DNA from 2 places in the Bacillus sp. GW823-FHT06A10 genome. Region 2 is predicted to be linked to the other one. Evidence: a T-box and tRNA genes for the amino acid it is inferred to sense, from the RefSeq annotation. Region 2 holds a T-box; the other holds one or more tRNA genes.
The links. A T-box is a leader RNA that pairs with one kind of tRNA and senses whether it is charged. The one in region 2 lies ahead of argS (arginine--tRNA ligase), so its partner is inferred to be a tRNA-Arg.
Positions count from the first base shown of each region.

Region 1: it encodes a tRNA-Arg, which carries the amino acid that the T-box ahead of argS (arginine--tRNA ligase) is inferred to sense. The anticodon was not compared.

Region 1 covers NZ_JBXAHT010000002.1:358,012-370,066, reverse strand. The annotation lists gene AC1Q8M_RS16715 (PH domain-containing protein) at 356-970, shown strand; gene AC1Q8M_RS16710 (hypothetical protein) at 1,065-1,265, opposite strand; gene AC1Q8M_RS16705 (DUF6572 domain-containing protein) at 1,629-1,988, shown strand; tRNA gene AC1Q8M_RS16700 (tRNA-Arg) at 2,148-2,221, opposite strand; tRNA gene AC1Q8M_RS16695 (tRNA-Gly) at 2,223-2,296, opposite strand; gene AC1Q8M_RS16690 (metallophosphoesterase) at 2,405-2,908, opposite strand; gene AC1Q8M_RS16685 (XTP/dITP diphosphatase) at 2,922-3,530, opposite strand; gene rph (ribonuclease PH) at 3,542-4,279, opposite strand; gene gerM (spore germination protein GerM) at 4,411-5,460, opposite strand; gene racE (glutamate racemase) at 5,644-6,453, opposite strand; gene AC1Q8M_RS16665 (MFS transporter) at 6,667-7,992, opposite strand; gene AC1Q8M_RS16660 (type 1 glutamine amidotransferase domain-containing protein) at 8,385-9,068, shown strand; gene AC1Q8M_RS16655 (TetR/AcrR family transcriptional regulator) at 9,117-9,755, opposite strand; gene AC1Q8M_RS16650 (type 1 glutamine amidotransferase domain-containing protein) at 9,983-10,645, opposite strand; gene gerE (spore germination transcription factor GerE) at 10,753-10,977, opposite strand; gene AC1Q8M_RS16640 (purine/pyrimidine permease) at 11,143-12,055, opposite strand, start outside.
Region 2 covers NZ_JBXAHT010000001.1:1,297,828-1,306,124, reverse strand. The annotation lists gene AC1Q8M_RS06790 (bacteriocin-processing peptidase family protein) at 1-3,469, opposite strand, end outside; gene AC1Q8M_RS06785 (class I SAM-dependent methyltransferase) at 3,758-4,636, opposite strand; gene argS (arginine--tRNA ligase) at 4,813-6,501, opposite strand; T-box leader at 6,547-6,761, opposite strand; gene AC1Q8M_RS06775 (class I SAM-dependent methyltransferase) at 6,802-7,578, opposite strand; gene AC1Q8M_RS06770 (BrxA/BrxB family bacilliredoxin) at 7,628-8,062, opposite strand; gene AC1Q8M_RS06765 (thiol-disulfide oxidoreductase DCC family protein) at 8,146-8,297, opposite strand, start outside.

The sequences.
Region 1 (12,055 bases), on a different contig from region 2:
GTTGTTATCTTCATTATAAAAGATTAGCAATTTCTTACCATCGAACTACCTTACAGTTACCTTACAGAATTGTAAGATTTCAAAAAGAGATTGAAAAACACCTCATATCGCTTGAGGTGCTTTCACGGAATTTCTCTATAATTACTTGTAAAATCAACTTTTTTCTTTTAGTTATTTTTGAACGAATCGACTCTTAAACTAATAGATTTACTAAATAATTTAGAATCAAAATAATTATTCGTTACTTTTCTTAACTTACTTTCAGATATTTTCGTATTACAAGAAAACAACTGGTGAAAATCGTGTTAATATATTTTTGTACAATTAAGAATTTAATTTACAAGGGGGATTATATATGTTTAAAAAAATGGCGGCAGATGTATTAGGACTAAGCGATGTAGGTTCTGTCATTACACCTAAAGACTATGATAAGGTCGATGCTGATGATTATGTGATGCATGAAGATGGGGAGAAAATTTACTTTCTAATTAAATCCAAATCAGATGAATATTGCTTCACAAACAAAGGGTTAATTCACTTAGACGGTACAAGCGCAACAAGTAAAAAACGTACACTACGCCGCTTTAGTTATAGCAAATATCAAATTAAAAACGTAGCACTTGAAACTGCAGGAACGATTGATTTAGATGTAGAAATTAAGTTTCAAATGGGCGATGAACATTACTCAATTGATGTTCATAAAAAACATATTGAAGAATTAAAAGATTTATATAAGGCTTTACTTAAAATCGAAGAAATTTCATACGACAACGATATTACATTACAATATGCACATAAAAGTTTAGATATGGCATCTAATGCCTTTAGCCGTATTTCAAACGCACAAGTAAACTTAGCAGAGCAATTTAAAGAAATGAACGATATTGCCTTTAACTGGCTTGTTGATACGAAGAAACAATATAATGTGAAAGATTATGGTTTTGTCTTTGACAAGTTTATTAACAACTAATTTAAAATACACAAAAAACCTTGTTATCAAAAGATAACAAGGTTTTCTTAGCGTCCCAGGAGAGATTCGAACTCCCGCTCCGCCCATTTCCGTACTATTTTATATATTTGGATCGCAGTCTTAATATATCTTCTCCTTCGCGAATGCCTGCCGATCCCTTCCTCACATTTTTTACGACAGTCCAATTCGGGTTAGTTTCATCACCGATATTCTGTACTGTAAAATTGCCATCACCATATTTCCGGTGACCTTCTGCCAATTTCTCCGTTAAATCATTCTCATTTGATCTCGCCATCTTTGCGCCATCTCCCTTTTTTATACGACCTTCTTAAACCCTCTAACCAATCACAGGTCCAGTCAATTGGAGATTCTCGTTTTCCGCTTCTATTAATTGTAACACACTGCCGGGGATAAGTTCCGACAATCGATGCTCAATCTTACTAGAATGGTAAAAAGTTTTAGAACATTCTAAGTAAAAAATTAGGATAATACGGATATGGATTTGAGTTCCATCATAAGCCTATTGATTCTTTAAATTAAATAAGAGGAATATGGCGCAACAGTTGTAGGCAAAGGGAAACCACCTTTTGTAGGCGGTACGGAAATACCTCCAACTAAAGTTGAAATTAGAAGAAAACAATAGATAAGAGGTGTACTTATGTCTTTATACGAATTAGAAAAAGTTGATTTTATGGGCTACAATAAAGAAGAAAAAATAGCCTATTTAGTCATCGCTGATGAATTAGACTGGTCTGATGAGGAAAAACATATTGAATTACTGCAAGAAAAAATCAATTTGTATTTGGGCTTTATAGAAAGTGACGAGGTTTACGAAAGGTATCCTGAAGTAAAAGGGTATGGTTTTGTTATTAAGATATTCGGGAAATATCTTTTTACTGAATGGGGCATAGAATTTTTAGAAAAGATTGATGAGGCTCTCGTTGAAGCTGGATATGGTTTTCAATACGTGCATAAACCATTTGATGAGCCTGAACAAACAAATAATATAACTGACTAGCAAAGAGCGTTTTTTAAGCGCTCTTTTTAATGCACTTTAATCTGTTGCATATACTCATTATCATATATCCCGTTATAATATTTTTAAACCTCTTGCACATACATCAATTTGTAGACAAACAAAAAACCTTGTTATCAAAAGATAACAAGGTTTTTTTAGCGTCCCAGGAGAGATTCGAACTCCCGACCGTACGCTTAGAAGGCGTATGCTCTATCCGGCTGAGCTACTGGGACATGGAGCGGGTGAAGAGAATCGAACTCTCGACCAGAGCTTGGAAGGCTCTTGTTTTACCACTAAACTACACCCGCATATGTTATTTTCTTTTCTTCGTTAGCGCCGTTGCCCTATCGACAATATTTATTATATGTATAACCACACATAAAGTCAACACCTTTTTTAAAAGAGGATAAATTTTCTTATCCTCTTTTAAAAACTGCTTGTTCAACTAGTTGTCCGTCTAACGTTTCGAAACGAACTTCCATTTGATTTTCATCCATTTCTAATAAAGAAAATGTCTTTTCTACACGCTGACGTGGTAATAAAATACTGCCTGGATTAATAAATAAAACGCCCTCGATTAATTCCGCACCTAATACGTGAGAATGTCCGAAGCATGCAACTTGCGCTCCCACTTCTTCAGCATGGTACGCTAGCGTTTGTAATGTCATTTTCACATTATGGCGATGTCCATGCACTACTAAGAAGCGAATTCCATCTACATCAGTTACAATTTCATCTTGAAAGTTAGCATAATCACAGTTTCCTTTTACAACATGGAAACCTTGCAGTTCTTCATGAGCAGGCGTTAGCTCTGAATCACCGCAATGAATCATGATATCTACTTTCCCTTCATATTTCTCTTTCAACTGCTGTAATTCCTTCACAGAGCTATGACTATCGCTTACGATTAAAGCTTTCATCATTCTCTCTCCCTTATTCTCCTAAAAACCATTCCGGGATTTTTTCTTCTAACTTACGAAGAGCACGGCCACGATGGCTAATAGCATTTTTTTCATCTGAACTTAATTCCGCCATTGCTTTTTTGTATTCTTCCACATAAAAAATCGGATCGTATCCAAAGCCATTTTCTCCGCGGCGTTGTTCTAAGATAAATCCTTCACATGTCCCATTTACAATGACAGGCTTTTTATCACCTTCAGGGAAAGCAACTGCTAATGCACAATAGAAACGAGCTTTACGCCTTTCAAAGTCAACGCCATTTAATTCTTGTAACACTTTATCGATATTTGCTTGGTCATTTTTCGGTTCACCAGCAAAACGCGCTGAATACACTCCTGGTTTTCCATTTAAAGCATCTACAATAAGACCCGAATCATCCGCAATTACGATAGAATTCAACTGTCTACTCAAACTATCCGCTTTTAAGATCGCATTTTCTTCAAATGTTTCACCAGTTTCTTCGACTTCTTCAATATGAGGAAAATCGTGTAATGATTTCACTTCTAAATCAAATCGCTCAAATAATTCAGCAAACTCACGTACTTTTCCCATATTTTTTGTCGCTACAACAACTTGTTTCATACTTTCCACCTCTACTCTATATGAGATACGATGTCACCTAAAGCTTCTTTTTGTATATCAATCAGTTGGAAAATGCCTTTTTCCGCAGCATCAAGTAGTTCATTTAACTGCGCTCTACTAAACGTCGCTTCTTCTCCAGTTCCTTGCACTTCAACAAATTGGCCTTTTCCAGTCATAATTACGTTCATATCAACGTCTGCTTTAGAATCTTCTGCATAGTTTAAATCTAAAACAACACCTTGCTCTTCAACAATTCCTACTGACGTTGCTGCTAAATAATCTTTTACTGGAATTTTAGATACTTTTTCTGCTTGTAATAATTTCTCGAAAGCTAATACCATCGCTACATATGCACCTGTAATAGACGCTGTTCTCGTTCCACCATCTGCTTGGATAACATCACAGTCAATCCAAACTGTTCTCTCGCCAAGCGCTTCTAAATCAACTACCGCACGTAATGCTCGTCCAATTAGACGTTGAATTTCCATTGTACGTCCTGTTACTTTCCCTTTACTTGACTCCCTAATTGTACGTTGTTCTGTCGCACGTGGAATCATCGCATATTCAGCTGTTACCCAGCCCTTTCCTTCTCCACGCATAAATGGCGGGACACGCTCTTCAATTGTCGCTGAGCAAATCACCTTTGTATCCCCAACTTCAATTAATACAGATCCCTCTGGATGTTTTAAATAATTCGTATGAATATGTATATGGCGTAATTCTGTTTTCTCTCTACCATCTACTCGCATAAAAATAACCTCCTCTTAATTACTACTCGTTAGTATAGCCAAATTTAAATGTATGATATGTATACAATAAAAGAAGGAGAACCCAAAAAGCAATTCTCCTTTCTTACTTAAGTATATCAAATTATTCAAGATTAAAAACTACCTGTATTCACGTTTTCTGGACGATCTACAGGTTTTATTAACTTTCCGCCCTTTTCATCTATAAGATTTGCTTTTCCATTCACTTCAATAGAAATATTTTTCACACCTTTCTTTTCTGTTAAAGATAAAACTAACGACTTCAATACGTAATTTGAGATCATATTTTTATCTGGGTTTACAAATATATTTTCATTAAAGTTTAATGTAAGATTTCCGTCTTGTAATTTCGGATTCGTAATAAGCTTAACGCCTGGATTAAAATCATTCAGGAGCGATTGATGGATCGGACCTTTTACAAGTTCATCTATAATTGCTGCATAGTCATTTTCTTTACCTTCCGCAACGCGGCGTGTGACTGGTACGTAGTATTGCTGTTTATTATTATTTTGCGCCATAAAATACAGTGTGACTGGTTTTGTATTTGTTACATCTGCTACTTGTTCATCATCGAAGTTAATACCATTTGCACGGCTCACTCCTTCACCAAGCGGTGTACCAGCAACCGGCATCTTCGCCAATTTCTCACCATTTATTTGGAACTGCACTTGTTTTATCTCTGTAAATTGCGTCAACGTCCACGCTATAGATTCAATGATTTGACGCTCTTCTTCTTTCGCATAGTTTTTCATTTCTTTAGAGAAATCAATAACTGCCGTCCCGTCCTTTTTCAAATCTAAAGTCATCGTTGTATTCGCCGGAATGACTGCACGAAACCCATTCGGTAATAAATTCGTTACCGGTCCATCTTTCACAAGGTATTCTAACGTTTGCTTCACAGTCTCATTTGCTTTCGGAGTAGGTATAGCTAACGTTTGTGGTACAACATAACCATTTTTATCAACAAGGTATAGTTCTCTATTTACCATTTGCCCTTGCTTATCTTTTTTAGCTACTTCTTTCTTCCCACCCTCTGTATACGTAACTTGTTTTGGCGGATCAATTTGTTCAGTTGCTTTCTCCTGATTTATAAAGCCACACCCTGTTAGTAAAACAGCGCTCACAGTAGCACCAACAACCCATTTAAAAGTGGATTTAGGCATGCCATTCCCCCCTAAAATCTAAGTTTGTACTATTATGTATACGAGCCGTTTCACATTTTAGAACAAGCTGTGCCTCTTATAAAGTGAAACTTTAATCAGTGGAGGGTCTAACTGCCCAGCAAATAGCAAGATAAAACAAAAAACTCCTGATTTCTCAGGAGCTCACTTATATGAATTCTACTATTATTCTTTTTCTAAATGAATATGCTTCACATTTTCAATCGGTTGACCGAACCATTTTGATGCAATTTCTTTAAACAAGCCTATTTTTCCTGTTGTTAAGAAGAGATGATCGCTTTGTTCTTCTCCTTCATTCAACATTTTACTATGATATAAGATTGTACTTACTTCACGTGCTGTTTCATCACCAGAACTAATTAGTTGTACTTTATTTCCCATTACTTTTTTAATAACAGGTCCTAAAATCGGATAGTGTGTACACCCTAATATAAGTGTATCAATATCGGTACTTTTCAGTGGTTGCAGCGTTTCTCTTACAACTTCATACGCCATTTCACTTTCGAAATTCCCACTCTCTACAAGTTCAACGAAAGGTGGACAAGCTAAACTTTCTACCATAACACGGTTATTAATAGACTTTAACGCCTCTTCGTATGCACCACTTTTCACCGTTCCAATCGTTCCAATAATCCCAACGTGATACGTGTTTGTCACTTTTAAAGCTGTACGTGATCCTGGGTGAATAACTCCTACTACTGGAATTGGTAATTGTTTTTGCATCTCTTCTAATACAACTGCAGTTGCTGTATTACACGCAATAACTAACATTTTAATATTTAAATCTAGTAAATGCTCCGTCATTTCCCACGTAAATTGACGTACTTCTTCTCGAGAACGTGGACCATAAGGACAACGTGCTGTATCTCCTAAATATATGATACGCTCTTTCGGCAACTGACGAATTAATTCCTTCGCTACTGTTAAACCGCCAACTCCTGAATCGATAACACCGATTGCTCTATTCAACTTCATCACCCGTTTTCTCATTCATCATCTTTTATGTTTATCATTATATTTTACACACTTTAAGTTCGCTCACTTCAAATGCTTCTGTATGAAAATTTTCATTTGCCCATGTATTGACTAGGACCTTTTTTATTTTGCTCCTTTTTTTCATAATTTGCAAGATAGAAAAATAACCGACCTTCTATAAGAAAGTCGGTTTCTTCTATATAAAGTGCATATTCATTGATCCATCTTTTTTTGAAAAGAAGACATTCCCATTAATAAGACGAAATGAACAGAAATTAAAATGACGATCAAAATAAAATTCAATCGATAACTATTTGTAGATTCCATAATTTTGCTCGCTACAGCTGGTCCGAATGCCATACCGAAAAAGTTAATTAAATTATATAAACCAAGGCCAACTCCAACTTTAGCTGGATTTAATGTTTTCGGAATAAATGTGTTTAATGATACTTGAATTGCCGAATAACTCATAAATGTTAAAATAACCGCAAATAAAATAAAGAGTAAGTTCCCGTCTGGAATAATCCCTAAAATTAAAAAGCCAATGATCATAACTACAGACGCTACATACATCATCCTCACATTCCCAAACGCAGGAATAATCTTTCCGGTAATAAAACTAGATACAATACCAAAGAGAGATGCAACAAACAATACAATTCCAATAACGAACGGAGACAATCCGTGCCCTCTTCCTAACAGTAATGGTAATAATAATAAACTAGCACATAACGCCACATTAATGATAAATCCGACCGCTATTAAACGCAGTAATGGTTTATTTGTAAACAACTCAATATCAATAAACGGCGACTCTGCTCTCTTCATATGAGCCTTGAATAAAAATAGGAAAGCAACAGATAACACAAAAAGCCAACTATTAATATTCACTCCTAATAAAACGGTCGTAATCAATACAAATAATAAAACTGCTCCAATGAAATCAAAGTGAAACACTTCATCGGTATGTTGCACCTCTTCTGGCATAAATTTTACGAGCAAGAAAATACCAACCATTGAAATAACCATAAATAAAAATAAATACGGCCACCCTAACGTATTTGTAATTGCCCCACCAACTAAAGGTCCAATACCAACCGCTAATGCAATAGAAGAACTAATCATTGCTAACGCACCCGGTTTTTTAGTTGGAGCAACTAATTTAGCCACCGCAATCATACTAAGCGCAATAAACGCTGCTCCTCCGCTCGCCTGCACTAGCCTTGCGAAAATGATAATCTCATAAGATTGATTCACAAACCCAACAATAGAACCAGCTACAAATATGATAATAGAAATAATTAATAGCCTTTTTACACTGTAACGATCAGCCAGTTTTCCATATATCATCGAACCGATACCGACGACTAAAGAATACCCTACTACAACCCAACTTACTTTCAATTGACTAATTGATAAATCATTGGCAATATCCTCTAGCGCTACATTAAATAACACAGCGTTCATCGGTCCTAACAAAACAATAAAACATAATGTAAAAACAAACCATTTCGAATGGTTACTTATATCTTTCCCCATGTGTAACACTCTCCTGATTGCAATTTTAAAACTGTCAAACTATAGATAAAAAAATGAAGTTATTTAAATGTTGTATCACCACTAAACAACTTCATTAAATGTATAAATGGTGCTAATTTATCGCGCGATAAATTGAATTCGAAACGAAACACGTATATTGTTCGATATTCATGGAACTATCATAGTTTCAGCATTACAGTTTGTCAACGAAAAACATACAAAGTAAACTAATTTAGTCTTTTTAGTTTACTTTGTTCAAAAGTTATTATACACTAATTTCGAAGCTGATATAAGGAGGACTGGCATGATTATTCAAATTTGCATTTTTTAACTTAATAAAATGAAACGAATACAGAACTTTTATATAGAAGAGACATTATAGGAGGATTATGATGAAGAAAAAAATGTTAGTTGTATTAACAAGCGTAGAAAAATACCCAAATTTAAGTAGGGCTACCGGACTTTGGCTCGGTGAAGCTGTACATTTCGTAAAAAAAGTAGAAGAAGCGGGTTACGAAGTTGATTACGTCAGTCCACAAGGCGGTTATACACCAATTGATCCACATAGTTTAGCAATGGCGGAGAGCATCGATTGGGAATGGTACCAAAAGAAAGAGTTTATGAATCGCCTCGGTTCTACAATGAAACCAAGTGAAGTGAATCCAGAAGACTACGCTGTTATTTATTACGCAGGTGGTCACGGGGTTATTTGGGACTTCCCAGAAAATAAAGAACTTCAAAATATTAGCCGCAATATTTATGAAAACGGCGGTATTGTTTCTTCCGTTTGTCATGGAGCAGCTGGTTTATTTCATATTACATTAAGTAATGGGGATCGTTTAATTAGCGGTAAGAAGGTAACAGGCTTTTCAAATGAAGAAGAAAAATTAGCTGAATTAGATCAATTCGTTCCATTTTTAACAGAAGATGAACTCATTAAAAATGGAGGACTTTACGAAAAAGCTGCACAGCCTTGGGAAGCTTTTGCTCTAGAAGATAATCGTGTTATCACTGGTCAAAACCCAGCTTCAGGTGGTTCAGTAGCCGAATTAGTATTAAAACAGTTGCAAAAATAATATGTACTAAAAAAGCAGATTTCCCTCTACTAAGGGAGATCTGCTTTTTTACGAAATCATTTGCAAAATAGCAATAACTTCTTTTTCAATTTCAGAATCATCAATTGCTTCTATATACTCTGGTTTAAAAAGTTGATACTTCTTTAATTGATAAAAATCAAATATCGCTTTCTTTAAAGTAATATCGTACTGAATACAAAAAGAATGATCTATAATACGTCGTAACATCACATCATCTTGTACCATAAATAATTGTGCATTCATTTTATTAAAATAACCTTGTTCCATACCCGCTTCAAAAAACATTTGCAAATTATGATTACGATTTTGTTGTGCAGCGACTAATTGATCTGACAAATGCGGATATGCTTCTTTCAAATCTTGCAAAAAAACATCCGAAATATATGTCACACATTTTAAAGAGTGGATAAACGTCTTTTGGAAACGTTCTGCAAAAGACATGCTTTCATCTTGATTGTCCGCATCACCTTCGAGTAGATAATTCATAAAATCCTCTACTACCGCCTCAATAATTTCATCTTTCGAAGAAAAACGTTTATATAAAGTAGCTTTACTAATATCCATATATTTCGCAATTTCATCTATTTTCAATTGGCTAAAACTCGTCTTTCTAATAACGGGCTTTATTTTATTAATATAAGTATTTGCACATGCGACTTTTCTCATTTAAAAGAGCCTCCCCTTTTGTCCATACAAAATAGTATAGCAAATTCACGAATGATTATAAATGAAGTTATTATACTCATTATGCTTTTTTAGTTTATTACATTTTCATATACTATACATAAAGAACTAGAATCCATTATCACCAACTGGACAGTTACAAACCAATTTTGAGGGGGGAATTTTAGGATAAAAATACCCACTACCTTTGTTAGTAGCGGGTACTTTTTCTATAATTTATTTACAGCCCTTTTTATAGCCTTACCTATTTCCACGCTAGACTGTGGATTTTGCCCTGTAATTAAATGCCCATCTACTACCACATGCGGCGTAAAATTAGGCGCTACATAAAACAAAGCTCCTTCTTCTTTCAACTTACTTTCTAACAAAAACGGAACGCGCTTTTCTAAATGTACAGCTTTTTCTTCATCGTTTGTATAACCTGTTATACGCTTACCGGCAACAAAAAACGAGCTATCCTTATTTTTCACACCGACTAAGGAGCTTACTCCGTGACAAACAGCCGCTACAATCCGGTTATTGTTATACATATTCTCAATCAAATTTGCTACATATGGATTGCCTGGAAAATCTACAATCGCCCCGTGCCCACCACCAAATAAAACCGCATCATAATCCGAGAAATGAACATTTGAAATCGGCCTCGTATTTTGTAATAAAGAAGCTACATGCTTGAATTCGCGAGGTATACCATTCGGAATAGACACTCTATCTATAGGTACTCTCCCGCCTTTTATTGACACAATATCAACATCAAACTTAGCCTTTTTAAATAAATGATAAGGAGCTGCGAGCTCTTCAAGCCACAAACCCGTCGGGTGTCCATTCATATCATGAGCACTTGTTGAAACTAACAGTATCCTTTTCAACATATCCCCTCCTTATTACCTATTTATGTATGGAGTGTTCTTATCATTCATATAGCAAGTGAAGCAAACAAAAAAATAGCCGACTCTTTGTATAAAAGTCGGCTGCTTTCTTATAGTTCGAGCTCTCCCATACGAAGAAGCTCCACAACTGCTTGTGAACGTCCTTTAACCCCTAGCTTTTGCATTGCGTTTGAGATGTGGTTGCGAACTGTCTTTTCACTTATAAAAAGTTCACCTGCAATTTCCTTCGTTGTTTTATCTTGAACCAGTAATTCAAATACTTCTCTTTCTCTCTTTGTGAGTAAAGGTTTAGATTGATACGCTTTTTCCTTCAACTGGTATAACCCTCCTTGCTTAAGCCAGAGCTGTGTATGTGTAAGTTGGGTGTTTATTTAGTCAAGATATTGTATGAACGAAATGTGCAGGTGGTGAATGAAAATGGGCTTTATTTCCTATGTTATTTTAGACTTTTATACAGTGCGTACACTCTTTTTATCCACTTACTTTCCAACGCGCCATATTTGTTCTAGCAATATACTTACAACCGTACCTACAAATAAACCATTACCGAATATATATTGCATAACAGACGGCAAGGATTGGAGTGCTCCAGACGGTAAAAACATAACGCCGCTGCCAAATAATACTGCAACGCCTAAAATCGTTACATTCCTTTCACTCATCGGCACTTGTTTTATATTATTAAATCCAATTCCAATTAACTGTACGAACGAAGCCATTAAAACAGCCGATGCGACAGCAGATGGTAAAGATGCTAAGTAACGAATAATACTTGGAAAAAGAGACATTACGACTAGTAACGCACATGCCATTAAGAACGATCGTATATACTTTTGTTTTGTTAAACGTATAAATCCTGCCGTTGCTGGTAACGGAACGACACCTACAGTTGAAAATACAGAAGAGATGATATGTGAAATCCCCCCAACCCATGTTCCATCTTTCAACTGTTTTTGTTCAATAGTCGCTTTATGAATAGTTGCTTGATTAATTGCTATAATAGCTGCCACCGTATTCGAAACTAAAATACATACCATAACGAAACTTGACACAGCCATACCTATATTCCATTTCGGAAGTCCCCAAGCAAATATATGTGGAAGTTGCACAAAATGAGTTACTTGAGATGGGATTGTCACTTTTCCTGCAATGAGAAAAATAATCCACCCACTAATTAATCCTATTAAAACTGCATAACTTTTGACAAAGCCTTTTCCGAAATTAGATAGTATAATAACGAACAAAAATATACTAAACGCGATCATTGCTGTAAATCCGTCGATTTGAGAAATAGTAGCTGTAATTCCTAACATTCCTTTTAAAAATACACCACTTAATTGTAAACATAATAAAAGTAAAAACGTCCCTGTCACAAGCGGCGTAAATAAAAAT
Region 2 (8,297 bases):
CCATTGAAATTTCTTTCGCACGATTTTTCATACGATAAAAAGCTCTCGTAATGATAGATCGTTTTGGCTGTTCATGCAGCTGCCGTTCAATCCATATTTCCGTAACCGCAGCTGCAGCATACATGAATGCTGTACTTCTTTCTGCTTTTTTCACCTTTAACGTATGAAGAAAATCTCGTATGTTAGACAATTTTTTATGTTGCTCTACTGCTTTTACATAAACATCAAATATACGTTCATTATCAAAATCTTTTTGTATTACTTTCATTGCAACTTCAATTGCTTTTACATTTCTTTTTTTCACTAATACTTTTGCATAATGATATAGAACTTCTATATGCTCACCATCTAATTGTAGCGCGTATTCAATCTGTTCTTGTTCTTTATCTATTTCATTCATCGCTCCGTACACATATGCAATCGCATCTAAACGCCATATTTCAGGTACTTCGTCCGCTAATTGTTCTAGTTCCGTCAGCAATTCTTCCTGAAGATTCATATCTACTGAAAGCTGTGCCAAATATTCCATATTAATATGCAATGGCTCTTCCTTCATCGCCTGAACCATATGACTTTGTTCTTTAGAACGGTTTTCTTCTTTTTCGTATATTTCCGCAAGCTGTAAATGTACACCTACGAAATTCCCATCAAGCTCTAAACATGTTTCATACGCTTGTTTTGCTTCCGTCAATTGCCCTAATGCCATAAGTGTTTCACCAATTCGGTAATACGGTAATGCCGTGTCCTTTTGTTCTATCGCCTTATTATATCTTTTCATCGCTTGGCCATACTGTCCAATAGATTCATATAAAATACCTGCATAACAACCGTACTCACTTACTTCATTTCTTTCTTTGTGTAACGTTCTTAAAAACGCTATACCTCGTTGTACAAATTCCGTTCCTTTAATTCGATTCACATATTCATCTAACGCACTTGCTACATTATAATCACTTTTCTTTATACCATTTTCTAACTTAGATAGCGCTACTTTAAATCCTTCTTCATTTCCACCAAGTTCAATTTCAGCATCCCATAAAACCATTCCTGCATTCATGAGGAAATCTTGGCTCTTTTCAATTTGCTTCTCAAGACCAAGAATATATTCTTTTGCTTCCTTATATTGTTCTCTTGCCATATACACTTGTGTAAGTCCGAAGTGAGAATAAACATCCTCATCATTTTCTTCTAAAGCACGCTTATACAATACTTCTGCTTCTTCCAAGCTATCATTTTGAAAATGATAGTCACCTAATTTTACGTAAAGAGGTGCTTTATCATCACAATTCTCAATACCGTTTAATAAAATTTCTTTCGTACTTTCCTCATCCTTCAAATCAGATTCGTATATTTCCGAAAGTTTCGTATAAATGTAAGGTGCATTACTATCCAAAAGAATCGCTACTTTAAGCCCTTTTATTGCTAAATATAATTTTCCTAGTTGATGTGCACATCTCGCTCGTTCATACCATACATGTGCTTCATATTTATACTCTTTTAACAAGTCATTAAAGATTTCATATGCTTCTTCATATCTTTCTAAATCTATTAATATTAAACCGTGATTCGTTAAAGTGAACCTTTCAGGACTGCGCTCTAACGCAACTTGAGAGTATTGCAATGCTTTTTCAGATTGATCAATATACATATAGGATAAAGCGAGAAAACTCCAAGCAATAGGCTGATCTGCGTCTAATTGTAACGATGAACGAAAGCTTGAAATCGCTTCTATATAACTTTCCTGCTCAAAAGCATATCTTCCATTTATCAAATGATATAATGCACGATTATTTTTCTTCTCAACGCTTGTCAGCATTTGCTCCGCTTTCTCTACTTCCTGAAGACGAATAAAACACTGTGCACCATGCAATTTAACAAAGTCCGAGTTCGGAAACTTTTCCATTAACTTATCGATACAATATAAAATAAATTCTTTATCTACTTCAACATCTAAGTGCTTTATCGTATATAGCCACGTATTTGGATTATCGCTCGTTTCTTTTAAAAATTGTACTAAGTTACTAATTCCCTCTTTGTCATGTTCATCTAAATGATCCGTAAGAGAAAAAATAGATTTAAAATAACGATTTTCTTCCTCACTTAGAAACGCTAGTTGCGCCTTCTTTTCTTTCGGAACAAACGTGATTGCTAAACAGCCTGTATAACGATATTTTTCTTGTAATTTACTATATTCTACAAGAACTGGTTCTATAAAGTTTGGATCTTGAACATAGAAAGCTTGCAATGTATCATCATATCCAAATAGAACTTGTACGTGTGAAGCATGCTCAATATCTATACTTAATAAAACAGGAATTCCTTCATCAATTAGTCTCTTATAATTCTCTTCATTCCCTTTAAAATAACGATATTCATAACCTAATTCTTCTAAATAAGAAACAGTATCTGAAAACTTCGATCCTGTCATATTAAAAATAAACTCTGCTATTTCATCTTGTGTACGTGTCTCTCCCCATATACGCAACATCATCTCTAAACTTGTCGGAACACAATAATTATCCTTTTGTACAATAGGAACTATCGGCAAGTGAACCTTTTTTCCATCCGGATTTTTTTCTAAATTATGATATAAAGATTCTTTTAAACTCTTTTCTTCTTTTAATAGCTTTTGTAAATCTGCAAATTTATTCATTTTGTACAGCGCTTCTGCACGTAAATGTACAAAGTAAGTGTTATAAGCATGATATGGCAGCTGAGTATTTATGTTATCTATTACCGCTAACATCTCTTCATATTGCTCTAAATCTAATAAATACTTTACCTTCTCAAAATGAAAATATGGTACTTGTGGGAACTTTACAATCGCATCATTAATTAACTGTATCGCACGTTTTTGTTCTCCTTTATTTGCATACAATTGTGATAATAAATAGGTAGATAACTCTTCACAATCTTCATGCTGCATGCCAGCAATAAGTTGTTCTTCCGCTTTCTCCCATTCGCCTGTATGCATATAAACGTAGCCCCATTTATCAAACACTACGCGCGTACTGTACTCCTCTGCTTTTTGCATATACATTAGCGCTTCTTCATTTCTTTTCATTTCTAAAAGACATCGTACTAATGTAAAATATGTTTTCGCTAAAAAATCTGCATCTATTTCTTCTTTACTTAACTCTTCTAAAGAAGATTTTAACAACTGCTCTGCTTCAAGAATTTTCCGCTCATCAATTAACTCATCACAATATAAAGAGAGCGTTCTCATATTTGGGAATTTTTTATAAGCGTAACGAATGAGGAATGAACTGTATTGGTGCATAAGCCCTTCATCAGTAAGGCGAATTAATATATCGAACTCCTTATGCGAAGTAATATTGGCAAGCCAATTCTTCACATAGGATAAAGTATTCGTTTCTTTTATATATGCAATTTCATTATTTATTTCCTGTAATCCATCTACAAATCTCTTGTCTTTTAAACAAGTTTCTAACTGCTTAAAATCTAGCATGCATTCACCTCGAATTTATATTTATACTGCTACTTGCTTAGATTTTACACACCATATAGTATGTATTCAACTAAAATCTCTTATAATGGATGGTATTAATTAATATTATTCAAATTTATAACAAAATATAGTAAAAATGATTGTTTTTCTCTGTATTTTGTTTGATTATATGGAATAACGTAACATGCGGTTTTTTATCTTGTAGAAGCTGAAATCAGTACATAAAATTATATCAGCGATAATTCAAATATATCGACATTAAACGACAATCCTTATATATCATGACTTTTAACATACTATGTCACCAAATGTAATTTTCATATTCGGAGCGTATACTAAAGAAGAATGCACATGAAATATTTTAAAAAATCGTAGTTCAGCTTCATATTGAGCTAGCGCATCATCATATGTTAATCCTTTAGCCATTAAACGTTCTACAAATTGTTGCTTATCACCCGGATCACCTGCAATCCCCTCTTCTTTTAATGATTGATACAAATCGTTTTTATCATTGTGATGCATATTTGAATCTAAAAAGTTCACTTTATCGCTTACTCTACATTCAATATTTTTCACACCTAATTCACTTAAATATATCGGTATTTTCATGCCTATATTGCCATCTTTACCATTTCTTTGCGTATCATTTTCAAATAAATTCTGCAAAATGCCTAGCTGGATAATTTCCGATTGGTTCTCTCCATCCAAAGTGTATGAAGACATATTTGATATCCAATGTGGTTCAACACAGATTATTTTCCCGCCACTTTTAACTGAATGAATCATTTTTTGTAGCATCGTTTTTGGTGAACTCATATGTAATAAGAAGGCATGACAAATTGCTATATCATATGTATCGTTCAATTCAATTTCTATAGCATCTCCCTCCAGAAATTCTGACTCGTACGGAAGTAAACGAAACAACTCTCTCGCTTCGGCTAATAATGTTTCTCCACTATCAATGCCTGTATACTTTGATCCTTCTGGAAGTAAAGGCATTAATAATAAGCCTAAATAACCATATCCACAACCATAATCAACAACATGGACTGGCTCAGAAATCTTCCAAACTGAATTCACTAGAAAACTTACATAATCGCTATTGTAATATAAATCTCTCGTATTTTTTAAATACGCTAGTTTACTGTTCCAATCGTATGTTTCCAACCTCTAACGCCTCCTTTTATATACACCCCTTACAATTCTCCATTTAACAAAAACATTCCTACATTTTTAATAATCCCCCCAGAAATTGGTTTTAATAAGGTGAGATTACTGCTTACATGACTCCTATACCAAATAAAAAGGCATACATATCTGTAATGATACATACACCTTCTATGCTACATCTCCTCAGGAGCCTCCACCCCAAGTAAACGTAATCCTTCTTTTAATACAACCGTCACAGCATAAACCAATGCGAGTCTGCTGTCTTTTTCTTCACTCTCTTCTAATATACGAACATTACCGTAATATTTATTGAACGATTGTGCTACATCTAATACATATTTTGAAATAATCGATGGCTCATTTTTATTGAAAGCTGCTTCAATTACTTGAGGGAATTTATTAAGTAATTTTACGACACTCCAGCTATGATCGTCTTTTAAAGCAAATGTACATGTTTCAAATTCTACACTTTCTTTTCTTAAAATAGAACAAGCACGTGCATGTGTGTACTGTACGTAAGGTCCTGTTTCTCCTTCAAATTTCAGCATATTTTCTAATGAGAATTCGATATTATGCATACGCTCATTTTTTAAATCGTGGAAGATGACTGCACCAACACCGACTTGCTTTGCTACTTCTTCTTTCTGTTTTAAGTTTGGATTTTTCTCTTCAATATTTTGTTTTGCAAGTTCGATTGCTTCTTCCAGTACTTCTTCAAGTAAAATAACTCTTCCTTTACGTGTCGACATTTTCTTACCATCTTTTAAAATGAAGCCAAACGGTACGTGTTCCATACCATCAACCCAAGTGTAGCCAAGTTTTTTTAATACAGTGAAAAATTGATTGAAATGTAAGCTTTGTTCTGGACCAACAACATATAGCGCTTTATCAAACCCATAAGTATTTTGACGATATAAAGCAGCCGTTAAGTCACGCGTTGCATAAATCGTCGCACCATCTGACTTTCTAATTAAACATGGCGGCATACCTTCTTCTTCTAAATTAACGACTAATGCGCCTTCTGATTCTTCCAGTAAGTCGTGCTCTTCTAAAATCCCAATAAAGTCTTCCATTTTATCATTATAGAAAGCTTCGCCTTGAAAATTAGTAAATTCCACACCGAGAAGTTCATAAATACGAGAAAATTCTTTTAATGATTCGTAACGGAACCAATTCCAAAGTTCAACAGCTTCTTCATCGCCTTCTTCTAGCTTTTTAAACCAAGCACGTCCTTCTTCTTCTAATTCTTCATTCTCTTTTACTTCTACATGAAACTGAACATATAACTTAAATAACTCACGTATTGGATCCTCTTTCACTACTTCTTCATTTCCCCATTTTCTATATGCGGTAATTAACTTTCCAAACTGTGTTCCCCAATCACCAATATAATTGATTCCTACAACTTCATATCCACATTTTTCTGCGATATGCTTCAATGAATTTCCAATCATTGTAGAACGTAAATGCCCCATTGAAAAAGGTTTCGCGATATTAGGAGAAGAATAATCGATAACTACTGTTTTTTCACATCCAAAGTGATTTTGACCGTACTCTTCTTTCTCAGCTAAAATTTTCTTTAATACTTCATCACTTACAGTTTCACGATTATAAAATACATTTACATAAGGACCAACGGCTTCTACTTTTGTAAAGAACGGATCATTTAACTTCTCCGCCACTTCCTTTGCGATAATAGCTGGTGCTTTTTTATATTGCTTCGCTAATGAAAAACATGGGAACGCTGCATCTCCAAATTCATCTTGTTTCGGTGTTTCGATTAAATCTAAAATTTGTTTTTGCGTTAATTCATTCGTGAAAATATTAGATAAACTTTCCGCAAACTGCATTTTATAATCCATGATACAACCTCCTTATTTTTTTTAACACAAAAAACTCGTCTCTAAAAAAGAGACGAGTTTGAACCCGTGGTACCACCCTTGTTGTTCGTTACGAACCACTTTCCCGTTTATAACGAGGACAGGGGGCCTCGGCTTTCTCTACTATTCGTTCAAGAAGCATCTCCGAAGTGCGCTTCATCTTTTTCTTCCGTACTAGGCTCACACCATCCCTAGCTCGCTTTCCTTCTAAAAAAGACTACTCTCTTCATCACAGACAGTATATTTAATTAATTATTGCTTATTATACATCTTTTCAAACAATTAGCAAGGGTCAATTACACCAAAGTGAAACTTAGCACTTTTTCTTTTGTATACATAAAAATTGTGTTTTTCAAATCTAGAACTACGGAAATGATCTTTTAAAACGACACGTTTTCTCGCCACTCGTTTTGCCTCCGCAATTGTTTCGTCAGTAATATCATGATACAAAGCGAAGTGTTTTAATCCTTTAATTCCATCGGATTCTATGACAGTTTCTTCAAACATCGGATCAAGGTAAACGACATCATAACTATTGTCTTCACATTGCGCTAAAAATGAAAAATGCTCCGTTTGCTTTACTTGGATTCTTTGCATTGCTTCATCAATTTCAGAAACGGATGAAGACCATGTTTTCAAACCATTTTCCATAATATAAGCCATATACTCATTGCCTTCAAGTCCTGTTACTTTTCCGCTTTCACCAACAACATAACTAGCTACAATACTATCTGATGCCATCCCGAGCGTACAATCTAACACTGTCATTCCTCTCTCTAATTGCGTGGCTTGTACAAACGGATCGTGTTCTCCACGCATTAACCTTTTCACACGAAACATCGCTGAGTTCGGATGAAAGAAAAACGGTTCTTCCGTACCTTTTGGATAAATAGCTAATCGGTTCTTCCCTACGACAAGCACATCTTGTTCATACTGCTCATGCAGCTTATGTACTGGTATGTCATTACGTTTAACGAAAGAAGCATTTAATTCTGCTGCTACCTTGTTTGCATAATCTGTCATTTCTTTGTTTGTTCTTCCAGCTGTTGTTACGATCATTGTTTCACCTCTATATAAAGAAAAGAGGGAGATTTACTCTCCCCCTTCTTTAGCAATTCTTTTCGAAAGCTTGCTCTAAGTTCGTAATAATTTCGTCCATAGTTGCACCTTCAATTTCATGACGGTGAATGAAGTGAACAACTTCTTTTCCTTTTAATAATGCCATAGATGGTGAAGATGGAGGAATTTCTCCGAAGTATTCACGCATTTTTGCAGTAGCATCTTTATCTTGACCTGCGAATACAGTTACAAGATGATCAGGTTGTTTTTCAGCACGAACAACCGCTTGACCTGCTGATGGACGTGCTAAACCAGCTGCACAACCACAAACAGAGTTTACAACTACTAAAGTTGTACCTGATTTATTTTCCATAAATTCTGTTACAGCTTCTTCTGTAGTTAACTCTTCAAACCCAGAACGCACTAACTCTTGGCGCATTGGGATTACCATTTGGCGCATGTATTCTTCATAAGCATTTGACATCTTGTAATCTCTCCTTCAACTTTCATTCCAAATTCATCATATCACGCTCTATTAATAGGTGCAAAAGAAAGATAACGATGATTTCATTTTTTTGTAGGGATTTCACAAACCCCACCGCGGCAATGTCCCACTGGAACAAGTTTTCTATTATTAGCGATATAATCGTATACTTTACTTCCAAAACCAAGTACGATAGATAGCTTTATAAAAGGAACTGCAAACCAATAAGATGGAA